DNA from 3 places in the Streptomyces sp. NPDC001222 genome. Region 2 is predicted to be linked to each of the others. Evidence: riboswitches for the same ligand, from Rfam matches in the RefSeq annotation. Region 2 holds a riboswitch; each other region holds the start of a gene.
The links. Region 2 has a riboswitch for thiamine pyrophosphate ahead of thiC (phosphomethylpyrimidine synthase ThiC). Riboswitches for the same ligand answer to the same signal wherever they lie in the genome.
Positions count from the first base shown of each region.

Region 1: it holds a riboswitch for thiamine pyrophosphate, as region 2 does, so the genes downstream of both, ACFY2Z_RS40045 (thiamine ABC transporter substrate binding subunit) here and thiC (phosphomethylpyrimidine synthase ThiC) in region 2, are expected to answer to the same signal.
Region 3: it holds a riboswitch for thiamine pyrophosphate, as region 2 does, so the genes downstream of both, ACFY2Z_RS38785 (purine-cytosine permease family protein) here and thiC (phosphomethylpyrimidine synthase ThiC) in region 2, are expected to answer to the same signal.

Region 1 covers NZ_JBIAXT010000060.1:10,949-20,713, reverse strand. The annotation lists gene ACFY2Z_RS40085 (murein hydrolase activator EnvC family protein) at 76-642, opposite strand; gene rpsB (30S ribosomal protein S2) at 1,057-1,938, shown strand; gene tsf (translation elongation factor Ts) at 2,108-2,944, shown strand; gene pyrH (UMP kinase) at 3,148-3,906, shown strand; gene frr (ribosome recycling factor) at 4,072-4,629, shown strand; gene ACFY2Z_RS40060 (phosphatidate cytidylyltransferase) at 4,629-5,753, shown strand; gene ACFY2Z_RS40055 (hypothetical protein) at 5,925-6,332, opposite strand; gene rlmN (23S rRNA (adenine(2503)-C(2))-methyltransferase RlmN) at 6,665-7,771, shown strand; TPP riboswitch at 7,837-7,942, shown strand; gene ACFY2Z_RS40045 (thiamine ABC transporter substrate binding subunit) at 8,070-9,107, shown strand; gene ACFY2Z_RS40040 (ABC transporter permease) at 9,083-9,765, shown strand, end outside.
Region 2 covers NZ_JBIAXT010000007.1:206,355-216,119, reverse strand. The annotation lists gene hisC (histidinol-phosphate transaminase) at 1-934, opposite strand, end outside; gene ACFY2Z_RS13125 (LacI family DNA-binding transcriptional regulator) at 1,388-2,500, shown strand; gene ACFY2Z_RS13120 (metallophosphoesterase) at 2,829-3,920, shown strand; gene ACFY2Z_RS13115 (hypothetical protein) at 4,115-4,987, shown strand; gene ACFY2Z_RS13110 (NUDIX domain-containing protein) at 5,182-5,385, shown strand; gene thiC (phosphomethylpyrimidine synthase ThiC) at 5,463-7,265, opposite strand; TPP riboswitch at 7,258-7,414, opposite strand; gene ACFY2Z_RS13100 (YibE/F family protein) at 7,486-8,895, shown strand; gene ACFY2Z_RS13095 (SsgA family sporulation/cell division regulator) at 9,073-9,510, opposite strand; gene ACFY2Z_RS13090 (IclR family transcriptional regulator) at 9,611-9,765, opposite strand, start outside.
Region 3 covers NZ_JBIAXT010000052.1:28,303-38,067, reverse strand. The annotation lists gene ACFY2Z_RS38835 (cobalt-precorrin-6A reductase) at 1-208, opposite strand, end outside; gene ACFY2Z_RS38830 (TIGR01458 family HAD-type hydrolase) at 291-1,079, shown strand; gene ACFY2Z_RS38825 (sulfite exporter TauE/SafE family protein) at 1,469-2,242, opposite strand; gene ACFY2Z_RS38820 (DUF6980 family protein) at 2,322-2,762, opposite strand; gene ACFY2Z_RS38815 (thiolase family protein) at 2,767-3,954, opposite strand; gene ACFY2Z_RS38810 (WhiB family transcriptional regulator) at 4,104-4,376, shown strand; gene ACFY2Z_RS38805 (Dps family protein) at 4,373-4,855, shown strand; gene ACFY2Z_RS38800 (DUF3140 domain-containing protein) at 4,927-5,265, shown strand; gene ACFY2Z_RS38795 (endonuclease) at 5,272-5,928, shown strand; gene ACFY2Z_RS38790 (jacalin-like lectin) at 6,078-7,409, shown strand; TPP riboswitch at 7,502-7,595, shown strand; gene ACFY2Z_RS38785 (purine-cytosine permease family protein) at 7,587-9,017, shown strand; gene thiD (bifunctional hydroxymethylpyrimidine kinase/phosphomethylpyrimidine kinase) at 9,014-9,765, shown strand, end outside.

The DNA.
Region 1 (9,765 bases), on a different contig from region 2:
CCTGTCTTGGTGGGGGCCCTCCCTCCCCCCCGCCCCCCTCCCACCCCACCCCACCCCGAAGCCCCCCACCCCCACCTACGGCAAAGGCACCCCCTCCACCCGCAGCAGCCGCGACGGCCCCGCGTGCAGCAGCCAGGGCGGCAGGAGGGAGAGCGGATTCAGATACGTCTCCCCGCGGAGCAGCCCCCAGTGCAGGCAGGGTCCCGCGCAGTGGGCGGTCGGTGCTTCCAGCACGCCCAGCACGTCGCCGGGCCGGACCGTGTCGCCCTCGTGCACCGACGGCCGTACCGGCTCGTAGGTCGTCCGTAAGGGTGGTGAGCCCGTGCCCGCCAGCTCCACGGACACCACACCCCGTCCCGCCACCCGCCCCGCGAAGACGACCCGCCCGGCCGCCACCGCCCGCACCGGGTCACCCGGAGCCGCCGCCAGGTCCACGCCCCGGTGCCCCGGTCCGTAGGGCGTCGCCGGCGGCTCCCAGCCCCGTAGAACCAGTGGACGAACCCCCACCGGCCACAGCCGCGCGACGGCCGGCACCGCCGGGCCGGGGTCCCGCGTGGCCGCCCTGACCGAACCTGATGCGCCCGCCGTCACCCCGCCCGCCGTCACCTCACCCGGCGTGACCGCACCCCGCGTCTCCGCCATGACCGCATCTGTACGGTCCGACGCCCCCGCCCACGCCGCGGACGGCTGTGGTCCCGCTCGTGCGACCGGGGTCGCCACGCCCACCGCCACCAGCAGTGGCAGGGCCGCGGGCCACCGTCGCGCATGTCGTTCAGCTCGCATGGGAGTACGGTCCCGTACGACGGGCGATCATGGCTGGGATCTGTGGACAACCGGCCCGTTGTGGACATCGGCGTCACCCGCCGCTCCGCCGGTCCCGTACACTTCTTGTGGCGATCCGGGTCACCGGGTCGACTTCGCACGCCCCGACACCAGGCCATCACCAGGCCGGTGTCAGCGCTCCTCGGTCCTTCGCGGCACGGCGCATTGCGGGCGTCAGGCGCGAGTGCCATCCGGCACCCGCGGCACAACCGAGAACACTCAAGGAGAACGGCCATGGCCGTCGTCACGATGCGGGAGCTGCTGGAGAGCGGCGTCCACTTCGGTCACCAGACCCGTCGCTGGAACCCGAAGATGAAGCGCTTCATCTTCACCGAGCGCAACGGCATCTACATCATCGACCTGCTCCAGTCGCTGTCGTACATCGACCGCGCCTACGAGTTCGTCAAGGAGACCGTGGCCCACGGCGGCACGGTCATGTTCGTCGGCACCAAGAAGCAGGCGCAGGAGGCCATCGCCGAGCAGGCCACCCGCGTCGGCATGCCCTACGTCAACCAGCGCTGGCTGGGCGGCATGCTCACCAACTTCTCGACCGTCTACAAGCGTCTGCAGCGCCTCAAGGAGCTCGAGCAGATCGACTTCGAGGACGTCGCCGCGTCCGGTCTGACCAAGAAGGAGCTTCTCGTGCTCTCGCGCGAGAAGGCCAAGCTGGAGAAGACCCTCGGTGGTATCCGCGAGATGCAGAAGGTGCCCAGCGCCGTCTGGATCGTGGACACCAAGAAGGAGCACATCGCGGTCGGTGAGGCCCGGAAGCTCAACATTCCGGTCGTCGCGATCCTCGACACCAACTGCGACCCCGACGAGGTCGACTACAAGATCCCGGGCAACGACGACGCGATCCGCTCCGTCACCCTGCTCACCCGCGTGATCGCCGACGCCGTCGCCGAGGGCCTCATCTCCCGCTCCCGTGTCGCCACCGGCGACAAGGGCGAGAAGGCCGCTGCCGAGCCGCTCGCCGAGTGGGAGCGTGACCTGCTCGAGGGTGAGAAGAAGGCCGAGACCGAGGAGGCCGCCCCGGCCGAGGCCGCTGCCGCCGAGGCACCGGCTGCCGAGACGCCGGCTGCCGAGGCGCCGGCTGCCGAGGGCGAGCAGGCCTGACCTCAGGGCCGTTCGGCTGATGTGAGGGCGGGTGGCGCCGATCGCGCCATCCGCCGTTCACCCGCAGCCCTTAGATCTTCGTAGCCCGTAGATCTTTGGCGGCCGCTCGTGCGACACGTGGCGGCCGCCGACTTCGAGACTTCGAACTCCGAGAAGAGATTCACAGATCATGGCGAACTACACCGCCGCCGACGTCAAGAAGCTCCGTGAGCTGACCGGCGCCGGCATGATGGACTGCAAGAAGGCGCTGGACGAGGCCGAGGGCAACGTCGAGAAGGCCGTCGAGGCGCTCCGCATCAAGGGTCAGAAGGGCGTCGCCAAGCGCGAGGGCCGCTCCGCCGAGAACGGCGCCGTGGTCTCCATCATCGCCGACGACAACTCCTCCGGTGTCCTGGTCGAGCTGAAGTGCGAGACGGACTTCGTCGCCAAGGGCGAGAAGTTCCAGGCCGTCGCCCAGGCGATCGCCGAGCACGTCGCCAAGACCTCCCCGGCCGACCTCGAGGCCCTGCTCGGCTCCGAGATCGAGCCCGGCAAGACCGTCCAGGCGTTCGTGGACGAGGCCAACGCCAACCTCGGCGAGAAGATCGTCCTGGACCGCTTCGCGCAGTTCTCCGACGGTTTCGTCACGGCCTACATGCACCGCACGATGCCCGACCTGCCCCCGCAGATCGGTGTCCTCGTCGAGCTGGACAAGCCGAACACCGAGGTCGCCAAGGGCGTCGCCCAGCACATCGCCGCCTTCGCGCCGAAGTACCTCTCCCAGGAGGAGATCCCGGCCGAGGTCGTCGAGTCCGAGCGCCGCATCGCCGAGGAGACCACCCGCGCCGAGGGCAAGCCCGAGGCCGCGATCGCCAAGATCGTCGAGGGTCGTCTGAACGGCTTCTTCAAGGACGCCACGCTGCTCGGCCAGCCGTACGCGCTGGACAACAAGAAGTCCGTCCAGAAGGTTCTGGACGAGGCGGGTGTCACCCTGAAGCGCTTCACGCGCATCAAGGTCGGCATCTGAGTCCGTACCGCGATCGACGGAAGACCCGGATAGGGTCGAAAGTCGAAAGCAGCCGTCCGCGTCATGCGCGTGTGCCGTCCCGCACGCGCGCGTGAGGGACGCAGATATGACGAGGAGGCCATTGCCGTGCATGGGATGCGAAACACACCCCATCGGCAATGGCCTTCTTCGTATGTGCAACACGTGAAAGAGGCGGGATCTCAATGACCACCAAGCCCGAGAAGAGCGACGACGGCAAAGTACGCGGCCGGTTTCTGCTGAAACTGTCCGGAGAGGCGTTCTCCGGCGGCACCGGACTCGGCGTCGACCCGGACGTGGTGCATGCCATCGCCCGTGAGATCGCGGCTGTGGTGCGCGACGGATCCCAGATCGCCGTCGTGATCGGCGGCGGCAACTTCTTCCGCGGCGCCGAGCTCCAGCAGCGCGGCATGGACCGGGCCCGCTCCGACTACATGGGCATGCTCGGCACGGTCATGAACTGCCTCGCCCTCCAGGACTTCCTGGAGAAGGAGGGCATCGACTCGCGCGTGCAGACCGCCATCACCATGGGTCAGGTCGCCGAGCCGTACATCCCGCTGCGTGCCGTGCGCCATCTGGAGAAGGGCCGCGTGGTCATCTTCGGCGCCGGTATGGGCATGCCGTACTTCTCGACCGACACGACCGCCGCCCAGCGTGCCCTGGAGATCGACGCCGAGGCCCTGCTCATGGGCAAGAACGGTGTGGACGGGGTCTACGACTCCGACCCGAAGACCAACCCGGAGGCCGTCAAGTTCGACGCGCTCAGCTACGGGGAGGTCATCACCCGCGACCTCAAGGTCGCCGACATGACCGCCATCACGCTGTGCCGGGACAACAAGCTGCCCATCCTGGTCTTCGAGCTGCTGGCGGAGGGCAATATCGCCCGGGCCGTCAAGGGTGAGAAGATCGGCACACTCGTGGGAGACCAAGGCAGCCGGGGCTGACCCGACGCCGACCGGTGCGGGCGCCCCTTGGGGCGGCGCACCCTGACCGGGGGATGGACAATGACCTGCCGGTCCGGAACCGTGCAGGAAGAAGACGCGACGCAGCCGGCCGCGGACCGACGAGTGACAGCTGCCGGGCCTACTCAAGACACGCAGGAGCAAGTGGTGATCGAAGAGACCCTCCTCGAGGCCGAGGAGAAGATGGAGAAGGCCGTCGTGGTCGCCAAGGAGGACTTCGCCGCGATCCGCACCGGTCGTGCGCACCCGGCGATGTTCAACAAGATCGTGGCCGACTACTACGGCGCACCGACGCCGATCAACCAGCTGGCCTCGTTCTCGGTGCCAGAGCCGCGCATGGCCGTGGTGACGCCGTTCGACAAGAGCGCGCTGCGCAACATCGAGCAGGCGATCCGCGACTCCGACCTGGGCGTCAACCCGAGCAACGACGGCAACATCATCCGCGTGGTGTTCCCCGAGCTCACCGAGGAGCGGCGCCGCGAGTACATCAAGGTCGCCAAGGGCAAGGGCGAGGACGCCAAGGTCGCGATCCGCTCCGTGCGCCGCAAGGCCAAGGACGCCATCGACAAGCTCGTCAAGGACGGCGAGGTCGGCGAGGACGAGGGCCGTCGTGCGGAGAAGGAGCTCGACGACACCACCGCGAAGTACGTCGCGCAGGTGGACGAGTTGCTCAAGCACAAGGAAGCGGAGCTTCTCGAGGTCTGATGAACGACTCTTCCTGGGGGGCGCCGCCACAGGCCGGGTACTGGGGGCCCAGCGACGCGGGTTCGGGCCGGCGGACCGGCCCGGCGGGTCCCGCGCACGATGCGCATGGCGCCCAGCAGACTCGCCCCATGCCCATCGTGCCCGACGTGCCCGCACAAGGCGGAGACCAGGATGACGACCGGGGGGCCGCTCGGCTGAGCGGCCCCTTGTTCCGCGACGACACGCCGCAGGCGCCGTCCCACTGGGCGGCCTCGCAGAATCCGGAGCCCATGCCCGACGCCCAGCAGCCGGCGCCCGCGCCGCAGAAGAAGAGCGCGGGCCGCGACCTGGGCGCGGCCATAGGGGTCGGGGTCGGGCTCGGCGTCGTGATCGTCGTGTCGTTGTTCATCGTCAAGGCCGTGTTCGTCGGTGTCGTCGCGGTCGCCGTCGTGGTGGGTCTGTGGGAGCTGACGAAGCGGCTGGAGGAGCGCAAGGGCATCAAGGCGCCCCTCGTGCCGCTCGCGGTCGGCGGCGCGGCGATGGTCGTGGCCGGGTATGTGCGAGGCGCCGAGGGTGCCTGGGTGGCGATGGCACTCACCGCGCTCGCGGTCCTGGTCTGGCGCATGACGGAACCACCGGACGGCTATCTCAAGGACGTCACGGCGGGTGTCTTCGCAGCGTTCTACGTGCCGTTCCTGGCCACGTTCGTCGCCATGATGCTGGCGGCCGACGACGGCCCGCAGCGCGTCCTGACCTTCCTGCTGCTGACGGTCGTCAGCGACACGGGCGCCTACGCGGTCGGCTGGCGGTTCGGCAGCCACAAGCTCGCTCCGCGCATCAGCCCCGGAAAGACCCGTGAGGGCCTCGTCGGAGCGGTGGCCTTCGCCATGGGGGCGGGGGCGCTGTGCATGCAGTATCTGATCGACGGCGGCACGTGGTGGGAGGGCCTGCTGCTGGGTCTCGCCGTCGCCGCCAGCGCCACGCTGGGCGATCTCGGCGAGTCCATGATCAAGCGTGACCTGGGCATCAAGGACATGGGCACGCTGCTGCCGGGCCACGGCGGCATCATGGACCGGCTCGACTCCCTGCTGCCCACCGCTCCGGTGGTCTGGCTGCTGCTCGTGCTCTTCGTCGGCAGCGGCTGAGGAATCGTCTCCCCGCGCGATCCATTCACCGAGGGCCCGCCGTCCACAGGGACGGCGGGCCCTTCGGCACTCGCCGTCCCCGGGCGGCTGCGGCAACCGGTGGGACGATAACGTCGCCAAGCCGCTGAACGCCGCTTTCGAAGTGGCCGGCTACGGCCGTGGAGCACCTGATCAGACGGTGACGGTCAGGATCTGAGAGCCGGTGAGTCGGTGGGTGGCGTTCTCGGCGTAGATCTTGACGTAGGCGGGAGCGGTGCCGGGTGCCTTCTTGAAGGAGAAGGAGTTGCCCAGGATGACCTGCGAGGAGACGAAGCAGGGGTTCTGCGGCGTCGGACCGCAGAAGCCCGGGCGGTAGTTGCGGGTGACGGTGTCCGCGGGGTCCTTGGGGTCCCAGGTGACCGTCACGGTCTGGCTGGCGGCGTCATAGGTGTAGGCGAGTCCCGTCGGCGCGGGGGCGTCCGCGGTCTGTGTCGGGGCGGCCACCGCGGTCCGCTGCGCCTGTGCCATTGCGGGCGCTGTCACCGCACCCAGCGTCAGTGCCACCCCCACGCTCACCGCGCCGATGCGGATCGTTCGCATTCCGGAACCCATAAGCCCTCCCCATTGGTGTGACGTCGACCGATTCAGCTCTGGTCGATCATCACGTGTCGAACACCGGCGGACCGTAGCTGTCGCTCCTGGCGTGTACGAGTCCGGTGGATGTTCGCGTGGTGAACATCATCTTGCCTGGGCGGTGCCGCCCCATTCCGCTACCGGAGCGCAGAACTCGGTGGGCACCCTGCCCGGGCCGTCCGTGGGCCGTCCGTGGGCCGTCCGAGGGTGGTCGGTCTCGACGCGCAACGACGACCGATGACGGCCGCCCGAAGGGACAGCCCAGGTCACCCGATTGGATCTGCGACACTGGTAACGCCATGCCTAAGCCCGGAGAACTCACTTTCGTCGCGCCGCGCGGAGCCAAGACCCCGCCGCGGCATCTTGCCGATCTCACGCCCGCCGAGCGCAAGGAGGCGGTCGCCGCGATCGGCGAGAAGCCGTTCCGCGCCAAGCAGCTCTCGCAGCACTACTTCGCGCGGTACTCGCACGAGCCGGAGCAGTGGACCGACATCCCCGCCGCCTCGCGCGGCAGGCTCCAGGAGGCGCTGCTCCCGGAGCTGATGACGGTCGTACGGCATCTGTCGACCGACGAGGAGACCACCCGCAAGACGCTGTGGCGGCTCTTCGACGGGACGCTCGTGGAGTCCGTGCTCATGCGCTACCCCGACCGGGTCACCATGTGCATCAGCTCCCAGGCGGGCTGCGGGATGAACTGCCCGTTCTGTGCCACCGGTCAGGCCGGCCTCGACCGCAACCTGTCCACCGCGGAGATCGTGCACCAGATCGTGGACGGCATGCGGGCGCTGCGCGACGGTGAGATCCCCGGCGGCCCGGCGCGGCTGTCCAACATCGTCTTCATGGGCATGGGCGAGCCTCTCGCCAACTACAAGCGCGTCGTCGGCGCCATCCGCGCCCTCACCGACCCCGCGCCGGACGGGCTCGGGCTGTCGCAGCGAGGGATCACCGTGTCGACCGTAGGCCTGGTGCCGGCCATCCACCGCTTCGCCGACGAGGGCTTCAAGTGCCGTCTCGCGATCTCGCTGCACGCGCCGGACGACGAGCTGCGTGACACTCTCGTGCCCGTCAACACGCGGTGGAAGGTGCGCGAGGTCCTCGACGCCGGGTTCGAGTACGCCGAGAGGTCCGGACGCCGGCTGTCCATCGAGTACGCCCTGATCCGGGACATCAACGACCAGGCGTGGCGCGGTGACCGGCTCGGCCGGCTGCTCAAGGGCAAGCCCGTGCACGTCAATCTGATCCCGCTCAACCCGACGCCCGGCTCCAAGTGGACCGCGTCACGGCCCGAGGACGAGAAGGCGTTCGTCGAGGCGATCGCCGCCCATGGAGTGCCGGTGACCATCCGGGACACCCGGGGCCAGGAGATCGACGGAGCGTGTGGTCAGCTGGCGGCCACCGAGCGGTAGTCTGATGGTCGTCCTATCTCATAGTCCGTAATCAGTCATAGCTGTTCACGGCTGTTCATATCTGCATATTCCGACAGGGGAGCGCCACAGCGCTGAGAGTGCGGGAGAGTCCGCAGACCCTCTGAACCTCGCCCAGGTCATTCTGGGTAGGAAGTTCGGTCTTCACTCGAGCTGTTGCGCCCTGCCCGGGGCCCTTCGGGGCTCCCGGGCGGGGCCGCGTCTCTTCCTGGTCACCTCCAGGAGGAATTCAGTGAGCATCACCGGCAGGCAGTTCGCGGCCGTTGCCGTCGGGCTGGGCATGGTCACGCTGTCCGCGTGCGGATCGTCCGGCTCCACCGCAGGGAGCGGCGGCGATCCCAAGACCGTGACCCTCGTCAGCCACGACTCATGGGCCGCCTCCAAGAGCGTCATCGCGGCGTTCGAGAAGGAGTCCGGCTACCACGTCAAGGTCCTCCCGGACGGCGACGCGGGTCAGGCCGTCAACAAGGCGATCCTCACCAAGGACAACCCGCAGGGCGACGTCTTCTTCGGCGTCGACAACACGCTGCTCTCCCGGGCCCTCGACAACGGGCTCTTCCAGCCGTACAGGGCCAAGGGGCTCGACCAGGTCGGCGCGCAGTACCGGCTGGACGGGGACAAGAACCGGGTCACCCCGATCGACTACGGCGACATCTGCGTCAACTACGACAAGAAGTACTTCGCCGACCACAAGCTCGCCCCGCCGGCCTCCTTCGACGACCTCGCCAAGCCCGCCTACAAGAACCTCCTCGTCACCGAGAACGCCGCCACCTCCTCGCCGGGCCTCGGCTTCCTGCTCGGCACCGCCGCGCAGTACGGCGACAAGGGCTGGCAGGAGTACTGGAACAAGCTCAAGGACAACGGCGTGAAGGTGGTCGACGGCTGGGAGCAGGCCTACGACCAGGAGTTCTCCGGTTCGGCCGGCGGCAGGAAGGCGGGCGGCGACCGGCCGCTCGTCGTGTCGTACGCCTCCTCCCCGCCCGCCGAGGTCGTCTACGCCAAGCCGCGGCCCACGACCGCGCCGACCGGCGTCGCGACCGGCACCTGCTTCCGCCAGATCGAGTTCGCCGGACTGCTGACCAACGCTCACAACCCCAAGGGTGCCAAGGCGTTCCTCGACTTCCTGATCAGCAGGAGGTTCCAGGAGGACATGCCGCTCAACATGTACGTCTACCCGGTCGTGCGGGGCGCGCGGGTGCCCGCCGAGTTCACCGAGTACGGGCCCGCCGCCAAGAACCCCGAGACCATGGCCCCGACGAAGATCGCCGCCAGCCGTGACCAGTGGGTCAGGTCGTGGACGTCGCTCGTACTGAAGTAACCCCGAGGAAGCGGGCGAACCGGGGCGCCGCGGCGCGCCTCGGGCTGATGGCCCTGCCTGTCGCGTTCTTCGCGGTCTTCTTCGCCTACCCCGTCGCCGCGATCGTCGCGCGCGGTCTGCGCGTCGACGGGGTATGGCGCCTCGGGCGCCTGGCGGACGTGCTCGCACAGCCGGACATCCGGCATGTGCTGTGGTTCACCACCTGGCAGGCGCTCGTCTCCACCGCGCTCACCCTGCTCGTGGCGATGCCCGGCGCCTATGTCTTCGCCCGGCTGGACTTCGCCGGCAAGCAGCTGCTGCGCGCGGTCGTCACCGTCCCGTTCGTGCTGCCCACGGTGGTCGTCGGCACGGCCTTCCTGGCGCTCGTCGGCCGCGGCGGACTCCTCGACGACCTGTGGGGCGTCCGGCTCGACACCACCGTGTGGGCCATCCTGCTCGCGCATGTCTTCTTCAACTACGCGGTCGTCGTCCGCACGGTCGGCGGCCTGTGGGCGCAGCTCGACCCGCGCCAGGAGCAGGCCGCGCGGGTGCTCGGCGCCTCCCGCGCCGCCGCATGGCGGACGGTGACGCTGCCCGCCCTCGGCCCGGCGGTGGCCGCCGCCGGCCTCATGGTCTTCCTGTTCACCTTCACCTCGTTCGGCGTGGTGCAGATCCTGGG
Region 2 (9,765 bases):
GCTCCCCCAGCCGCAGCCACACGAAGTTCGCCTGGGTCTCGGGGACCGTCCAGCCCTGGGCCCGCAGGGTCTCGACCACACGGGCGCGCTCGCACACCAACGAGCCGACCCGGCCCAGCAGTTCGTCCTCCGCGCGCAGGGACGCGACCGCCGCCACCTGGGCCAGCTGGCTCACGCCGAAGGGCACCGCCGTCTTGCGCAGCGCCGCCGCAACCGGCTCATGGGCGATCGCGAAACCGACCCGCAGACCGGCGAGACCGTACGCCTTGGAGAAGGTGCGCAGCACACAGACGTTCGGCCGCTCGCGATACAGCTCCACGCCGTCCGGAACCTGGACGTCGCGGATGAACTCCCGGTACGCCTCGTCGAGCACCACCAGCACATCGCTCGGCACCCGGTCGAGGAAACGCTCCAGCTCGGCCCGGCGCACGACCGTGCCGGTCGGGTTGTTGGGGTTGCAGACGAAGATCAGCCGGGTCCGGTCCGTGATCGCGTCCGCCATCGCGTCGAGGTCGTGCACGTCGTCCGGCGTCAGCGGCACCTGGACCGCGGTCGCGCCGCTGATCTGCGTGATGATCGGGTACGCCTCGAAGGACCGCCAGGCGTAGATCACCTCGTCGCCCGGGCCGCTCGTGGCCTGCAGCAGCTGCTGGGCCACCCCGACCGAGCCCGTGCCCGTCGCGAGATGCGACTGCGGCACACCGAAACGCTCCGACAGCTCGGCCATCAGCCCCGTGCACGCCATGTCGGGGTAGCGGTTGAAGGACCCGGACGCCTCGATCACGCTCTCCATCACGCCCGGCAGCGGCGGATAGGGATTCTCGTTCGAGGACAGCTTGTAGGCCGCCGGGCCGCCGGACGCGGCGGGCTTGCCGGGCCTGTAGGTGGGAATACCCTCCAGCTCGGCACGCAGCCTCGGGCTCGTCTCGCTCACCGCTGTCCTCCTCGCGCACGCACCGGCTCATGACCGCCACCGGCTTCCAATGCTTCTCACCTTATGAGGATTCGGCGCCGCTGCGAATGGGCTGTGGACAACCGAGTCGGCTTGCGTGCCGCCGTCCCGGAAACCGGGCCGGCCACGCCGTACGAACCCGGGCGCATCGTCACAGAAAGGCGCATGGATGAGGGGGCGCGTCGCCTTTCATCGCACGCGCCCGTGGCTCGCGCCGTGGCGCGCATCCCTCGTGAAGGTGAGTTGAGACCTCTTCGAAATATGGCCACCTTGGCAGGCCCATGCGTGTCAACACGTCACGTACTGCCCTTGGATCGTTCAAGCCCCTTACATTCCAAGGCTTTTCCCCACTACTCACCATGCAGAAACGTGCCTGTCAACGCGTGCATATGCGTCCGCACTACCCCACCACATGAGCCCTACTATCGGCTCGCCATGACAGCAGCAGGGAAGCACCAGGTGAGCCGGGCGGAGACCGCCCGCCGAGGCAGTCGGCCGGGCCGGGCAGGCATCAGAGACGTGGCCGCTGCCGCCGGAGTCTCCATCACGACCGTGTCCGACGCCCTCAACGGCAAGGGCCGGCTGCCGGACGCCACCCGACGCCATGTCCGCGAGGTCGCCGACCGGCTGGGCTACCGGCCCTCGGCCGCGGCCCGCACCCTCCGTACGGGCAAGTCGGGCCTCATCGGCCTGACCGTGACCACGTACGGGGATGAACCTTTCACCTTCACCGAGTTCGCGTACTTCGCGGAGATGGCCCGGGCCGCCACCTCCGCGGCGCTCGCCCGGGGCTACGCCCTGGTCATCCTGCCCGCCACCTCGCGCCACGACGTGTGGTCCAACGTGGCCCTGGACGGCACCGTCGTCATCGATCCGTCCGACCAGGACCCGGTGGTAAGCGAGTTGGTCCGGCAGGGGTTACCCGTCGTCTCCGACGGCCGGCCCGCCGGCACCCTTCCGGTCACCGCCTGGGTGGACAACGACCACGAGGCCGCGGTCCTCGGCATCCTCGACCATCTGGCCGCCGCCGGCGCCCGGCGCATCGGACTGCTGACCGGCACCACGACGGACACCTACACCCATCTGTCCACGACCGCCTACCTGAACTGGTGCGAGCGCGTCGGGCAGGATCCGGTCTACGAGTCCTATCCCGCCCACGATCCCTGCGCGGGCGCCGTCGCCGCCGACCGGCTGCTGGCCCGCCCCGACCGCCCCGACGCGGTCTACGGACTGTTCGACCCGAACGGCACCGATCTGCTCGCCGCCGCGCGCCGCTACGGACTGCGCGTCCCCGAGGACCTGCTGCTCGTCTGCTGCAGCGAATCCGCCGTCTACGCGAACACCGAGCCGCCCGTCACGACGCTCTCCCTGAAGCCGCGCCGGATCGGTACGGCAGTGGTCCAGCTCCTCATCGACGCCATCGAGGGCATCGAGTCGGACCAGCCGGTCGAGCAGGTGATACCGACGGAGCTGATCGTGCGCACCTCGTCCCAGCGGCGGCCGCCCCGGACCACGGTCAGCCCGCCCCGGTCGCCCGAGCAGGGGTGAGAGCTCCGAACGAGACGGGCGCCCGGCCCGCACTCCCGATTCAGTTCGGAGCTCCGAGCCGTCGGTGGGGTGCCACGGGTCACGCACAGGCTGCCCGTGCGGGTGACGTGCAGACCGCCCGTGGGCGCGTGACGTACCTGGTCGCAGCGGAGAAAGCCCCACCCATTTAGGGCGAAAGCCGCGGCGCGGCGGGGTCCTTCCCCGATTCACCACCCCTGGGTCATCACATGGCGCGATCCGCATTCCTATGATGGGCCCACGACACCGCGGACCGCTGCGACCAGGCAGTCCGATGCGGTGCAGATGCGGCGCGATGGTGGAGGGGTCGATGACTCAGGGGGCCGGTCAGGGACCCGAGGCGGAGCGGGCGGCGACGTTGCGTGACTTCCGGGTGCCCGCATACGTCCACGAGACCGGTCCGTACGCGCAGAGCACGCCTCCCGGCGAGATCCCCGGACCGGCCGCACCCCCCGAGGCCTACCCCCACGACTACTCCGACGCGTACACGCCCACCGAGCGCGACCTCCCGGTCATCAACCGCGGCGACACGCTCCAGGTGACCGTCGACCCGGCGTCCGAGCCCGCCCCGCACCCCGCCGAAGGGCCCGGACCGCTGTTCGTGGTCGGGGACGTCCACGGCTATCTCGACCAGCTCGTGGCGGCGCTCCAGGAGAAGGGGCTCATCGACGCCCAGGGCAACTGGTCCGCGGGCACGGCCAGGCTGTGGTTCCTCGGGGACTTCACCGACCGCGGCCCCGACGGCATCGGGGTGATCGACCTGGTGATGCGACTGTCCGCGGAGGCGGCGGCGGCCGGCGGCTACTGCAAGGCGCTCATGGGCAACCACGAGCTGCTGCTGCTCGGCGCCAAGCGGTTCGGCGACACACCCGTCCACTCGGGCGCGGGCACCGCGACCTTCCAGGCGGCCTGGCTGCTCAACGGCGGTCAGAAGACGGACATGGACCGTCTGCAGGACCACCATCTGCAGTGGATGGCCCGCCTCGACGCGGTGGAGGAGGTCGACGGCCACCTCCTGGTCCACTCCGACACCACCGCCTACCTCGACTACGGCGATTCCATCGAAGCGGTCAACGACACCATCCACGAGACGCTCACCCGCAATGACCCGGACGAGGTGTGGGACCTCTTCCGGAAGTTCACCAAGCGCTTCTCCTTCCGGGACGAGGGCGCCGACGCCGTGCGGTCCCTGCTGGGGACCTACGGCGGCCGACGGATCGTCCACGGCCACAGCCCCATCCCCTATCTGCTGGGTGAGGTCGGCTCGGAGGAAGGCGACGACGCCTCGGGTCCGGTCGTCGAAGGTCCTCACGTCTACGCGGACGGGCTGGCGATCGCGATGGACGGCGGCGTGACCATGGCCGGAAAGCTGCTGGTCCAGCAACTCCCCCTGGATAGCTGAGGATTCACGGGGCAGGCATCTACCCGACGGGGGCCGTCCGAGGAATGCCCGGGCCGTGGGGCAATTTCTGGAAACCCCCTGTCACCGTGTGCCGTCGCCGCTCTACCATCGGCTTATCCGTAGCAGGCTCCCCTCCGTTTCTGCCCGACGGCTCGTCAGCATGCCGAGCCACCAGCCCTACGGAGCATCGGGGGATGCACATGAACAGCGTTCCGCAGCACCTGCTGAGCGAGGACCGCCAGGACTATGAGCGGGTCCTCGGCGAGGCGCTGCGCTCCGCACCACACCACCCGGATCTGGCCGCTGTGGGACAGCGGCTCAATGCCGAACAGCTGCGCACCATGGCGCTGAACGCCACCGCCCTCATCACCGCCGCGGCGGCCGCCGAATACCAGCACTATGTGCTGGTACGGGACCAAATGCGCTGCCCGGCACCATCCATCCCGCCCGTCCACGAGAGCACCGACGACAGCGACTCCACGGAACCGGACACGGACGGCCAGGGGCTCGCCGCCACGATGGGGGAGGCCACGGCGAGCGCCGGAGCCGGTGCCGTCGTCGCCGTCCTCGCACCGTTCCTCGCCGGCGCCGCCGCGGCGATCTTCCTGCTCGTGGGCTACATCCTCAAGATGGTCAACCCGCACCAGGCGTTCGCCCGGACCCTCCTGACCACCGGGTGGGTCTTCGGCGCGGTCACCGCGGCGGCGATCCTGGTCGCCGCGACCGGCCTGCTGCTGACCGCTCTGCGCAACAGCTCGTCGGCTCACGACGCCGACGCCCAGCGCGAGTTGATCGCGGAGGTGACCCGGGCCCGGGAGCTCTGGCACGCGGCCCTGCTGGAGCGCGGCATCCTGCCGTTCCTCCGCGAGGCGCTCGCCGACCCGGGCACGGCCGCGATGAGCCGGAAGGAACCGGAGACGGCTCCCAGCCGTATCCCGCACCTCGGCTACGACCGCCCGGGCTTCAGCAGTCCCGACAGTGGCCCCGCCGCGGGCCCGCGTCCCACCTTCAGCAGCCCGGACTTCACCAGCCCGGACTTCGGAGGCCCCGACCACCAGCCGGAGTGACGGGTCTCGCGCGACAACCGGCCGACCGTGCCGAGCAGGCGGCGCAGGGGCCCCTGGGGCCGCCCCACCCCCCAGGCCGTCCCTTGGACCGGCCCGGCCCGAACAACCTGCCGAAGCCCGGCCCGCCCCTCACAAGGGACCGCGGGCCGGAACTTCAGCCTGCGCCCGCAGCCGAGCGCATTATCATCATGGGCATGCCAGTCCGTCACAAGGTGCGCGCGATTCTGCTCGACGGTGAGCACCTGGTGTTCCTGCGCCGAGGGTGGCCGGACGGCTCCCCGTACTGGACGACCGTCGGCGGCAGCGTCGAACCCGACGACGCCGATCTCGAAGCGGCACCGCGTCGCGAGGTCATGGAGGAGATCGGGGCCACGATCGGCCCGTCACCGAGGTCCTGACGGTGACCGAACCGGGCGAGACCGTCACCGTCACCTGAGCGTCCCGGGCTGCCGGCGGACCCACTCACCTGTCGGGCTCAGTCCGCGAGCGGCAGATACACCCGGTTCCCGCTCGCCGCGAACTCCTTCGACTTCTGCAGCATCCCCTCGGCGATCTCCTGCGCCGACGCGCCCTCGGCCATCGCACCGCCGAAGCGCTGCGTGATGTCCTGGCTGATCTTCATGGAGCAGAACTTCGGACCGCACATCGAGCAGAAATGGGCCGTCTTCGCCGGCTCCGCGGGGAGGGTCTCGTCGTGGAAGTCGCGGGCCGTGTCCGGGTCGAGGGCCAGGTTGAACTGGTCCTCCCAGCGGAACTCGAAGCGCGCGTCGGACAGCGCGTCGTCCCACTCCTGCGCACCCGGGTGCCCCTTGGCGAGATCGGCCGCGTGGGCGGCGATCTTGTAGGTGATGACGCCGGTCTTGACATCGTCACGGTCGGGCAGGCCCAGGTGCTCCTTGGGTGTGACGTAGCAGAGCATGGCCGTGCCCCACCAGGCGATCATGGCGGCCCCGATGCCCGAGGTGATGTGGTCGTACGCCGGCGCGATGTCCGTGGTCAGCGGGCCGAGCGTATAGAACGGAGCTTCATCGCAGATCTCCTGCTGCAGATCGATGTTCTCCTTGATCTTGTGCATCGGGACGTGTCCCGGGCCCTCGATCATCGTCTGTACGTCGAAACGCCTGGCGACACGGCCGAGTTCCCCGAGCGTGCGCAGTTCCGCGAACTGTGCCTCGTCGTTGGCATCCGCGATCGAACCGGGCCGCAGACCGTCGCCCAGCGAGTAGGTGACGTCGTAGGCCGCGAGGATCTCGCAGAGTTCCTCGAAGTTCTCGTACAGGAAGGACTCCTTGTGGTGGGCGAGGCACCACGCCGCCATGATCGAGCCGCCACGCGAGACGATGCCGGTCTTGCGGTTCGCCGTCAGCGGCACGTACGCCAGGCGCACACCCGCGTGGACCGTCATGTAATCCACGCCCTGTTCGGCCTGCTCGATGACCGTGTCCTTGTAGATCTCCCAGGTCAGTTCCTCGGCCTTGCCGTCGACCTTCTCGAGCGCCTGGTAGAGCGGCACCGTGCCGATCGGCACGGGGGAGTTGCGCAGCACCCACTCACGGGTGGTGTGGATGTTGCGGCCGGTGGACAGGTCCATGACCGTGTCGGCACCCCAGCGGGTCGCCCAGGTCATCTTCTCGACCTCTTCCTCGATGGAGGAGGTCACCGCGGAGTTGCCGATATTGGCGTTGACCTTCACCAGGAACCGCTTGCCGATGATCATCGGCTCGATCTCCGGATGGTTGACGTTGGCCGGCAGTACCGCGCGGCCCGCCGCGATCTCCTCACGGACGACCTCGGGCGACACGTTCTCCCGGAGGGCCACGAACTCCATCTCCGGTGTGATCTCCCCACGGCGCGCATACGCGAGCTGCGTCACCGCGTTGCCGTCGCGACCGCGGCGCGGCTGACGCGGGCGCCCAGGGAACACCGCATCGAGGTTGCGCAGACCGCCACGCGGCGAGGTGTGCTTGATCCCGTCGTCCTCGGGACGGACGGGGCGGCCCGCGTACTCCTCGGTGTCGCCGCGAGCGATGATCCAGTTCTCCCGCAGCGGCGCGAGGCCCCGACGGACGTCGGTCTCGGCGACTGGATCGGTGTACGGGCCGGAGGTGTCGTACAGGGTGACCGACTGCCCGTTGGTGAGATGCACTTGACGGACCGGCACCCGCAGATCTGGGCGCGAACCCTCGATATACGCCTTGTGCCAGCCGATGGACTTCCCGGCCCCCTGGGGCTCTTCCCCCTGAGCGGAGGCAGGCGTGCGTACGTCCTTGACGGTCATAAGACCTACTCCCTACGCCGGCATTACCCGGTAACAGGTTCAGCGGTCGGCACAGCCGTCTCCACTCGCTGATGTTCCACGTGAAACATCGCGTCTACGGAGGTCAGCGCCCTCTCAGCCCGGTGCTCCGAGCTCCCGCGTGTGCAAAAGTCCCTTCACGCTAGCGTCTAATTGGGTGAGCTGAACAGTAGGCCCTGCGCCTTCTTGCGATGATCGGGCGGTGCCCCCGACGCAGCATCTCCCCTCGCACCCCTCGCCCGAGCCGCCGCACCACCACGGCCCGGACGACAGACACAGCCGCGCAGACGGGCACGGCCATGGGACCGGCGGTGGACACGGCCACTCCCACAGTCACAGCCATGGCCCCGCGGCTCCCGTCTCGCGGCATCTGCGCAGGGTCATCGCCGCGATCCTCATCCCGTTCACCGCGGCGGTCATCGTCGGTCTCGTGGTGCTGTGGCCCGGCGGGGTCCCGTCGCACAAGCGCTCCGGCGTCGGTTTCGACCGGCAGACCCAACAGGCCACGGTCACCACGGTCGAGGCGGTGGACTGCAAGTCCGTGAACGCCTCGGGTGGGGGCCCGATCGGCGACACCTCCCTCACCGGCGGCTCGTCGGCCCCGCAGACTCCGGCCGGCACCTGCAAGAAGGCGACCGTCCGCGTCGACACCGGCAAGGACAAGGGCCGTACGTTCACGGAGATCGTCCAGCCGGACCAGTCACGGCAGTTGCACCAGGGCGAGAAGGTCGTGGCCGCTTACGAGCCCTCCGCGCCCAAGGAACTGCAGTACTCGGTGACCGATGTGGACCGCAAGTTCCCCATGGCCCTGCTCGCCGGCATCTTCGCCGTAGCGGTGGTGGTCGTGGGCCGGATGCGCGGGGTCATGGCACTCGTCGCGCTGGCCGTCAGCTTTCTGCTGCTCAGCCTCTTCATCCTGCCCGCGATCCTGGATGGCTCGAATCCGCTGCTCGTGGCCGTGGTCGGGTCGAGCGCCATCATGCTGATCGCCCTCTATATGTGCCACGGACTCTCGGCCCGCACCTCCGTGGCGGTGCTCGGCACCCTCGTCTCCCTGTCGCTGATCGGTCTCCTCGGCTCGGAGTTCATCGGCTGGGCCGCGCTGACCGGCAACACGGACGACAGCACCGGCCTGATCCACGGCCTGTACCCGCACATCGACATGAGCGGTCTGCTGCTCGCCGGCGTCATCATCGGATCCCTCGGCGTCCTGGACGACGTGACCGTCACCCAGACCTCCGCGGTCTGGGAGCTGCACGAGGCCAACCCGACGATGGGCTGGCGCGGGCTGTACCGCGCGGGCATCCGCATCGGCCGCGACCACATCGCCTCGGTCGTCAACACGCTCGTCCTGGCGTACGCGGGTGCCGCCCTGCCCCTGCTGCTGCTCTTCTCGATCGCGCAGAGCAGTGTGCTCTCGGTCGCGGGCAGCGAGCTGGTCGCCGAGGAGATCGTGCGCACGCTGGTCGGCTCGATCGGGCTGGTCGCGTCGGTGCCGGTGACGACGGTCCTGGCGGCGATCGTCGTCTCGGCGGACCGCCCGGCCACGCTCGACGCCGCCCCGGCTCCCGTCCCGGCCCGTGGGGGGAGGGGGCGCCGCCGCAAGCACTGAGACTCCCTGCCACGCTCCAGCTCCATCCTGGACCTCAGCGAGGCCACCGGGACTTCACCCGGACCACCGCGATCCTCGCGGTCGAGGTCCGCAGAAGCGTTACGCCTGCCATCGCGCCCGTACCGCCGACGAGGAACCGTTACGGCGTGAGGAACCGTTCCAGCGCGGCACGCGGTCTCATCCCGCGCTCTGCTCCTCCGCCAGGATCCGGTCCAGTGCCTCGTCCAGATGCGCGTCGAAGTCGGCGAGGGAGCCCTCCTGCCCCAGCGGCACCAGTTTGTCGGTGCGGTCGAGGAATGCGACCAGAGGCGCCGCGCCGGACCGGAACAGTGCCCGGTCGGCGCCCACCTGGAGCCGGATCAGCACATCGCCGAAGATGTCCGGCTCGGCGGGCGCGATGTGCACATCGCCGTCGCCGCACGGCCGGCCCACCCCGTCCACCAGCAGTTCACGACCGAACGCCCACGTCACGGGGGCGTCACCGGGCAGATGGAAGGTCAGCCGCACCGCATAGGGATCACAGGTCTCGTAACACAGCTCCACCGGAATGCGGAAGGAGAGCTCCTCCGACACGAGAAAGCTCATCATGACCTCTGCCTGCACCGACTCGCGCATCGCCTACCCCGTCAGTAGCCGTCGACTGGCCAGGAATGATCCCCCTGACACCTGCTGGAAGTTTGCTGAAAGTGCATGGCAGATCACAAGGAGTGAGTTTTCAGATGCTGATAGAGATGGCGAGTGTCCCTGTCAGTGTGTCGATCTCCGACTGCAACCGACGGGCCGTCGGCAGCAGCCGGTCGGCCTGGTGGGAGGGCAGGGAGATGGCCACTGCGGCTGCCGTCGCGCCCGTGGTGAGGGGGACCGCCGCGC
Region 3 (9,765 bases), on a different contig from region 2:
GCGCGTCCACACGGTGCTCGCGGAGCCACGCCGCCAGCCCCTGCGCACCCCCGAACCCGCCGACCCGTACATCCCCGTCCAGCGACCCCGGCCGTGACACCCGCCCGGCCAGGGAGGTGGTCACCCGCACGCCGGATCGGGCCGCGAGCGAGGCGGCCAGTTCACGTGCCTCGGCGGTACCGCCGAGGACCAGGACATGCAGGGACATGGCCATGAGGGTACGGGCTGCCCGGGCGCCCTCCGCCCGTGGCCTCACGGCGCGTGGGCGCCCGGCTCGCTAGGGTCCTGACATGGATGCAGTGCGCGCCGTCCTCATCGACATCGACGGGGTCCTCACCGTCTCGTGGCAGCCGCTGCCGGGCGCGGTCGAGGCGCTGCGGCAGATCCGCGCGTCGGGACTCGCCGTCGCCCTGGTCACCAACACGACGTCCCGCACCCGCGCGTCGGTCGCCGAGACCCTCTCGGGCGCCGGTTTCCCGGTGGCCGCGGAGGACATCCTCACCGCGCCCTCCGTCACCGCCCGGTATCTCGCCGAGCACTGTCCGGGAGCGCGGTGTGCGCTGCTCAACAGCGGTGACATCCGGGCTGACCTGGTCGGCGTCCCGGTGGTCGACGACGAGGCCGACGAGGACTCCGCCCCGGACGTCGTGCTCCTCGGCGGTGCCGGACCGGAGTTCGACTACACAGCCCTCAACCGCGCGTTCGGTCATCTCCAGCGGGGTGCGCGACTGATCGCCATGCACCGCAATCTGTACTGGCGTACGGACCAGGGGCTGCAGCTCGACTCGGGGGCGTTCCTGCTCGGGCTGGAGCGCGCCGCGGGGATCGAGGCCGAGGTCACGGGCAAGCCCTCGCCCGCGTTCTTCGAGGCGGCGCTGGCCCTCCTCGGCGTCGACGCCGGCCGGGCGCTGATGGTCGGCGACGACATCGAGAACGACGTCCTCGCGGCCCAGCGGGCCGGGATCACCGGGGTCCTCGTCCGGACCGGCAAGTACCGTCCGGAGACCCACCGGGCCGCGAGCGGCGAGCCCGACCACGTCCTCGACTCCTTCGCGGACCTTCCCGCGCTGCTGCGCTAGGGCCTGTCGTCAGACTCCCGCCTGTCCCGCGGGGCCATGCACGCTCCCCCACGCTCGGCTTCGCTCGCGCGGGCGGTGCCCCCACCGCCGCACCCGGCTCAGCTCTCCCATGACTGCGCCACCAACTCTCGGCACAGATCATTGGTCGGGCCCATCAGGGCGACCGCGCGGGCATCAGCGATCAACCGGTTGAGCCGGTGATCGACGACGTAACCGGCAGAGCCGAGCATGCCGGGCTCGGACCCGAGTACGTCCAGTACGAGAGTCCGAGCCCGGCACCCCCAAGCTCTTCGAGCAGGGGGTACCCCAGAGCACGCACCTGACGCCGCGGGGCCGCCCTCCGGGCGACGACGCGAGTTCGACGACAGGCCCTAGCCCGGCGGTCCCGCTCAGCGCAGCAGCAGTTGGGCCGCGCCCACCACGGTGGCCACGATCACCAGTTGCTCGAACAGGCGCTGGTTGATCCGGTCGAGCGCCCACCGCCCGATGAACGCGCCCGGCACCACGAACACCGCGAGCGCCGCGTCCAGCAGCAGCGAGCGGCCGTCGATCAGGCCGAGGCCCGCGCTGAAGGGCACCTTGGAGACGTTGACGATCAGGAAGAAGAAGGCCGAGGTGCCAAGGAAGCCCAGCTTCCGGAAGCCCGCGGACAGCAGGTACATCGACATCACCGGGCCGCCGGCGTTCGCGACCATCGTGGTGAAGCCGCCGAGGACGCCGTAGGAGCGGGCCTTGACCCGGCCGGCGCGGGTGGTCACCGCGTCCGGGTCCTCCTCCCGGTCGGCGGTGCGCCGGCGCCACAGCGTGACCGCGGTCATCAGCAGCAGGATCGCGCCGATCGACGTCCGTACGACCCCGTCGTCCGCCCACACCAGGAACAAGGTGCCGAGGACGACGCCCACGGCGACCGCCGGGAACAGGCGCCACAGGGTGGGCCAGTGGGCGTGCCGCCGATAGGTGAGGACCGCGAGGACATCGCCGACGATCAGCACCGGCAGCAGGACACCGGTGGAGGCACGGGCGGGCAGGACCGCGGCGAAGATCGCGAGGCTGATGGTGTTGGCGCCGCTCACGGCGGTCTTGGAGAAGCCGACGAGCATCGCCGCGCCGGCCAGCGCGACGAACCCCCAGGTCGACATGTTCCAGAGCGACATCGTGTTCATGCGGAGACCGGTCCTCCGCCCACGCATCGCCCCCTGGTGGATATCAGCGGCTCATGCCCGACAAACCGCGCCGACCGCATCAAAGGCTCCCGCCCGAAACGCCGAGCCAGCGGTCGTCCTGGAACTCAGCGGGGATCTCATCGTTCCACGGATCGATGCCACGGCTCTCCAACTCCTCGAACCACCGGTCCCGCTGCGACTCGGGGAGCCGCTGCCCGCACCAGGGACAGAAGTCGATCCCGATGCTCGACGTACCGCCGTCGTGGACGACGAGCCCGTACTCCCGGAACCGCGCGGTGAACAGAATCAACGCGTCCGGGCAGGCAAAAGCGTCGTCGTGCCGCTCGCACTCCCGGTTCACCCGGTCCGTCATCGCCGCGCAGCAGTGTCGGGTCATCGCCTCGGCTTCTCGTCGATCGTCGGTGTCGTGGCAGTAGATCACGACCGCGACGACCGCCGAGCGGGGGCCCGCGCTCTCCGTCGTCCACCGGCCCGCCGCACTGCGCCGGGCGGGGGGCAAGGGGCTACGGGCGTTCCACGAGCACCGTGCTGCCCTGACCGACCCCCACGCACATCGTGGCGAGACCGCGGGCCGCTCCGGTGCGACGCATCCGATGCAGCAGGGTCGTCAGGATGCGTGCGCCCGAGCAGCCGAGCGGGTGCCCGAGGGCGATGGCGCCGCCGTCGGGGTTGACCAGCTCCGGGTCGATGCCCAGACGGTCGACGCAGGCGAGGGTCTGGGCGGCGAACGCCTCGTTGAGCTCGGCCTCCTCGATGGAGCCGATCGTCCAGCCGACACGGGCGAGGGCCTTCTCGGTGGCGGGGACGGGCCCGATGCCCATCACGTCCGGGTGGACACCGGCCGAGGCGCCCGCGACATAGCGGCCGAGGGACTCCAGGCCCAGCTCGTCCAGGGCTTCCTCGCTGACGAGGAGAAGTCCGGCGGCACCGTCGTTCATGGGCGAGGCGTTGCCCGCGGTGACGGTGCCGTCCTCGCGGAAGACCGGCCGGAGCCTGGCGAGTTTCTCGTACGAGGTGTCCTCGCGGACGCATTCGTCGGCGGCGACCACCACCCCGTCCGGCCTGGTCACGGGCAACAGTTCGCCGTCGAACCAGCCGTTCTTGCGGGCGTCCGCGGCCCGGCGGTGGCTGCGCAGCGCGAACTCGTCCTGGCGGGCGCGCTCGATGCCGTACCGCTCCGCCACCTCCTCAGCGGTCTCCCCCATGGACAGCAGTCCGTGGAGGTCCTTCATCGCGGGGTTGACCAGGCGCCAGCCGAGACGGGTGTCGGCGGTCTCCATACGGTGCGGCAGGACCTCGTCGGGGCGGGGCAGCACGAAGGGAGCGCGGCTCATGGACTCGGAGCCGCCCGCGAGCACGATGTCCGCCTCGCCCGCCGCGATCGTGCGGGCGGCGGCCGTCACCGCCTCCAGGCCGGAGGCGCACAGCCGGTTGACCGTGGCGCCCGGGACGGATGCGGGCAACCCGGCGAGGAGGACGGCCATGCGGGCGACGTTGCGGTTGTCCTCGCCGGACTGGTTGGCGGCGCCCCAGTAGACGTCGTCGACACGGCCCGGGTCGAGGCCGGGCACCTGCGCGACCAGGTCGCGGATCACGGCCGCGGCCAGGTCGTCGGGCCGTACGGAGGACAGCGCGCCGCGCAGCTTGCCGATGGGGGTGCGGCGGGCTGCCGCGAAGTGGACGGTACGCACGACGGGACTCCTGACCGGCCTCAACCATTAATTAGCACCGCTAGTTTTGAACTATAGACCGCGGACGGCCCGCCGGGAAGTTCCCCGATCCGTTCCCGGGCGTGCCCGCACCGGGTTTCACCCCATCCGCCTCGGGCACCCGGGCGGCCATGGAGTGGTTGCGGCACGCGGCATGCGTGGGCGAGGACCCCGACCTGTTCTTCCCGGTGGGGTCCTCAGGGCCCGCACTGGAGGAGACCGCCGCCGCCAAGCGCGTCTGCCGTCGCTGCCCGGTGATCGGCGAGTGCCTGGACTGGGCGCTGCGCAGCGGGCAGACGGCGGGCGTCTGGGGCGGCACGGGTGAGCAGGAACGCGACGAGCTGCTCCGGACCGCGAAAGACCGCACGCCGAGTACACAGAGGACAAGGAGAAGCGCGCGATGACCGTGGTGCACGGCACGCTGACCGAACCCGCACGCCGGGTCACGGGGGACGCCCTGCAGGAGACCCTGGTGGATCTGCTGGGGTTGTCGCTCGTCGGAAAGCAGGCCCACTGGAACATCGTCGGACCGAGGTTCCGTTCGATCCACCTCCAGCTGGACGAGGTGGTGGCCACGGCACGCTCGTACGCCGACACGGTGGCCGAGCGGGCCGCCGCGCTGGGCGTCCCGCCGGACGGGCGGCCGGAGACCGTCGCGTCCGCCTTCGGTCTGCCGGGCGTGAAGGACGGCCGGCTGCGGGACACGGACGTCGTACGACTGATGGCGGAGTCGCTGCAGACGGCGATCGGACGGCTGCGCACCCGGATCGACGCCACGGAGAAGGCCGATCCGGTCACCCAGGACCTGCTGATCGGTCTCACCGCGGAGCTGGAGAAGCAGCGCTGGATGTTCGACGCCGAGAACTGGCCGCGGGAGGACTGAACCGGAGCGGCCGGGCCCGTCCCTCCGGGGACGGACAGGGCCCCGCCACCGAGGGCGGAGAGGAGTACGCCATGACCGACGCCCTGGAGATGGACGCGCTGTGGGCCGAGTTCCACCGCGTGGTGAACATGACGTCCCAGGAACTCGCGGCCTGGCTGCGGGTCCGGGACGCGGGCGAGGACACCGAGCCGCTGCCCGAGCGGGCGGGCCCGCCGACGGGGCGGCATGTCCTCGCGATCCTGCAGAAGCGGCGCACGGATCTGACCGACGACGACGTCGAGGTGATGCGCGAGGTCGTGGACACCGTGACGGACGGGCAGGACCTGGAGAACGAGCCCGAGGTGGTGGACGACGAGCGGCGCCACCGGTTGATGACGATCGGCCACGACCCGCTCAGGCCGGGGCGGTGAGACCCCGTGCCTCGCCAGGACAAGGCGGACCGTGTCGTCGCGGAACTGCTCGGCGAGCACGGTCACACGTATGCCGAGGAGGCCGGCATCCCGCTGAAGGACACCCCGCAGCCGCTCTATCGGCTGCTGCTGATGTCCCTGCTGCTCAGCGCCCGCATCCGCACCTCGATCGCCCTCGAGACGGTGCGGGCGCTGCAGGAGGCGGGTCTGCGGGATCCGCGGCGCATGGCCGGGGCCGACTGGCAGGAGCGCGTGGACGCGCTGGGGCGCGGCGGCTACCGGCGCTACGACGAGCGCACGGCGACCCAGCTCGGCGACGGCGCCGAGCTGTTGACGGAGCGTTGGGGTGGCGATCTGCGGCGGATGCGGAAGGAGGCGCACGGGGACGTTCCTGAGCTGCGCCGGTTGCTCCAGGAGATACCGGGGATGGGGCCGGCGGGGGCCGACATCTTTCTGCGGGAGGTGCAGCGGGTCTGGCCGGAGGTGGGGCCCTATCTGGACGCCAAGGCCCTGTCCGGGGCGGAGCGGCTCGGTCTGCCCAAGGACCCGCAGCGGCTGGTGCGGCTCGCCGGGGACACCGAACCGGCCGTGCTGTCGGCCGCGTTGGTGCGTGCGGCTCTGGACAAGAACGTGGCGCAGGAGGTCCTGGAACACGCGGCCTAGGGTCGTCGTCGACGCTGGGGCGACCGTTGGGTGAAGTCTTGCCCGAAGCGGCAGAAAGCGCATTCCCTCACAGCTTCGGCCGCTACGTTGGCCGCTGCGTTTTGGCATGCGCGCAACATCCCCCTCGTCACCCCAGGAGCCGTACCCCCATGCGCAGACTCCTCGCCACCCTCGCGGCGACGGCCGCCGTGTTCGGTGGACTCACCACCGCCGCACCCGCCGCTCAGGCGGCCGACTCGGGCACGTTCCGCGTGCTCAGCTACAACGTCGCGGGCCTCCCCGAAGGCCTCTCCAGCGCCCCGACGCCCCGTCAGTCGAGCACGACGACGATCGGCGGGCGGCTCGGCCCGTACGACATCGTCCATGTGCAGGAGGACTTCAACTACCACTCCTACCTGTACGCCTCCGACACACACCCCTACCGCACGCCCACCAGCGGCGGGGCCGGCATCGGCAGCGGCCTCAACACCCTGTCCGACCTGCCGTACGACACCGATGACTTCGAGCGCGTCCACTGGAACTCGTGCCAGTACGACTCGGGCGACTGCCTCACCCCCAAGGGCTTCACGTTCATGCGGGAGCGGCTCGCCGAGGGCGTGTACGTCGACTTCTACAACCTGCACACCAACGCGGGGACGAACGCCGGCGACCTGGCCTCGCGCGCGGACAACCTCAGCCAGCTGACGGACTTCATCCGCACCCACTCCGCGGGCGACGCCGTCGTGGTGATGGGCGACACCAACACCCGCTACACCCGCTCCGGTGACACCATCGCGGAGTTCGCCGCGGCCAACGGCCTCACCGACGCCTGGGTCCAGCTCATACGCGGCGGCACCCCGCCCGCCAAGGGCAGCGACGCGCTGGTCTGCGACGAGAACGCGGCCACGAACAGCTGCGAGGTCGTCGACAAGGTCCTCTACCGGGGCAGCACGCTCGTCTCACTGAACGCCACCTCGTACAACAACGAGCACGCGAAGTTCCTCACCGACGACGGGCTCATGCTCTCCGACCACGACCCGATCACCGCGACGTTCGGCTGGTCGCGCAACTCCGCCTTCCAGCTCAGTGACCAGTTCGGCGGGCCGCACGGGGACTACTTCGACGACATCGACAGCGTCCCGGCGGGCGCGCGCGCCACGAGCATCACCCTGCGCAGCGGCTCCCGCGTCGACCGCATCGGCCTGACACTGAGCAACGGCACCACGCTCGCCCACGGCGGCACCGGCGGCACGGCCTCGTCCCTCACCCTGGGCAGCGGCGAGTACGTGACGAGCGCGCAGCTGTGCGAGGGCCAGTACGACGGCCACACGAGGATCTTCTACGCCAAGTTCACGACCAATCTCGGAAACAGCCTGGCGGGCGGCACCACGACCTCCGACTGCGTGACACGCACGGCGCCCAGCGGCTGGCAGATCGCCGGATTCCACGGCCGCTCCGGCGACGAGGTCGACAAGACCGGCTTCATCTACACCCGGCGCTGACACGGCACGTCGTAGAGCAGAAGGGCCGCTGCAGGATCCGGCAGTGGCCCTTCCGTATGGCACATCCCAGGGCTCGGGTTAACCTTGCCGCCGTACCGGACACGGGGTGCCCCGCCAGGGGCTGAGATCACACCCGTCGAACCTGAACCAGTTCGTACTGGCGGAGGGATGTCTTTCATGCCTTTGGCGCATGTTCCCGGCGGGCTGCCCGCCGACAGCCGGCGAGCCGTCTTCGACGGCCGGATGCCCAGCGCTCCCGGCGATCTCCGGATCGAGGGGCACGGCATCGAACCGGTCCCCGAGACCCATCGCTACGGCGGCGCGGGCCGGCTGTTCACCGTGTGGTTCGCACCCAATCTGACCATGACCGGTGTGTTCACCGGCACCATAGGCATCGCGCTCGGCCTTGACTTCACCACCGCGCTCGCCGCCGTCGTCCTCGGCACACTGATCGGCGCGGTGCCCACCGCCTATCTGAGCACCTGGGGCAGTCGCACCGGCGCGGGGCAGCTCCCCCTCGCCCGGCTCGCGTTCGGGCGTGCGGTCGCGCTGCCCGGTGTGCTGCAGTGGCTGTCGTCGGTCGCCTGGGACGCCCTGATCGGGCTCTTCGGCGGGGACGCGCTGGCGCGGCTGTGCGGCTGGCCGTTCTGGCTGGGTGTCCTCGTCATCATGCTGGCGCAGGGGGCCCTGGGCGTCCTCGGCTACGAGGCCATCCACCGCCTCCAGATCGTCATGACCTTCGTGCTCGCGGCCGCCTTCACGCTGATCGCCCTGCGGATGTCCGGCAGCGTCCAGGTGGCCGCGACGGGCAGCGCACACGGCGCCGACCGGGCGGGCGCGTTCGTGCTGACCAGCACCATCGCCCTCAGTCTGGCCCTGTCCTGGGCCCCGTACGCCAGCGACTTCAGCCGCTATCTGCCGCGTGCCACGTCCCGCTCCCGGATGTTCTGGTGCACGCTGCTCGGGCTCGTGGTGTCCTACGTGGCCGTCCAGGCCCTCGGGCTGTGGGGCGCGTCCGCGCTGACCGACCAGACGGCCACAGGGGTGGACACGCTGCTGGGCGGCGGCACGGCGGGCGCCTTCGGACTGCTGGCCGTGGCGCTCGCGGCCCTGTGCAGCAACGCGATGAACGACTACAGCGGCTCCCTGGCGCTGCAGACCGTGGGCGTGCGCATACCGCGCCCGGCGGCGGCCGCGCTCGCCGTGCTGCTCGGCTTCCCACTGGTGCTGTGGATGCACGCGGCCGACACGACGGCCCGCTTCCAGAACGTCCTGCTGTTCGTGAGCTACTGGATCCCCGGGTTCGTGGCGATCGTGGTCGTGGACTGGCTCGCCCGGCGCGGCAGCCGCATCGATCTCGCCGCCGAGGCGGCCCGGCCCCGGCCGGCCTGGCTCCCGGTGCTGGCGTTCGCCGTCGCCTTCGCCGCGGCGGTGCCGTTCATGGACACCGGACTGTACGTGGGCCCAGTCGCCCACACACTGCACGGCGCCGACATCTCGTACTACGTGGCGTTCGTGGTGGCGCTCGCGGTGTACGCGCCGCTGCGCGCCCGGCAGGCCCGGGAGCACCGAGAGACCACCCAGACCCGAGAGGAGGGTCGCGCATGACCGCGCCGTCCCGTGTGCTCACGATCGCCGGATCCGACTCCGGCGGCGGTGCCGGGATCCAGGCCGACCTCAAGACGATGCTGGCGCTCGGCGCCCATGGCATGAGCGTGATCACCGCGGTCACGGCGCAGAACTCCGTCGGGGTGCAGGGCGCCTGGGAACTGCCCGCGGAGGCGGTCCGCGCGCAGTACCGCAGCGTCGTCGACGACATCGGCGTCCAGGCGGTCAAGACCGGCATGCTCGCCTCGCCCACGCTGGTCACGACGGTGGCCGATCTGCTCACCGATGAGGCGGCCCCGGTCGTCGTGGACCCGGTCAGCGTCTCCAAGCACGGGGACCGGCTGCTCGCCGACGACGCGCTGGACGCCGTACGCACCCGGCTGCTGCCGCTCGCCACGGTCACCACGCCCAATCTGGACGAGGTCGCGGAGCTGACCGGGCTGCGGGTGACCGACGAGCCGGGGATGCGCCGCGCGGCCGAGCACCTGCTGTCGTACGGGCCCCGATGGGTCCTGGTCAAGGGCGGGCATCTGCCCGGGGCGGCCGTGGACCTGCTGACGGACGGCCGAGAGGAGCACTGGCTGCGCGCCGAGCGCCACGACAACCGGCACACCCACGGCACGGGCTGCACGCTCGCCTCGGCCGTCGCGGTCGGGCTCGCCCAGGGCCTAACGGTGCCCGACGCGGTCCGCCGGGCCAAGGAGTACGTCACGGCGGCCATCGCGGCGGGGTTCGCACTGGGCGCCGG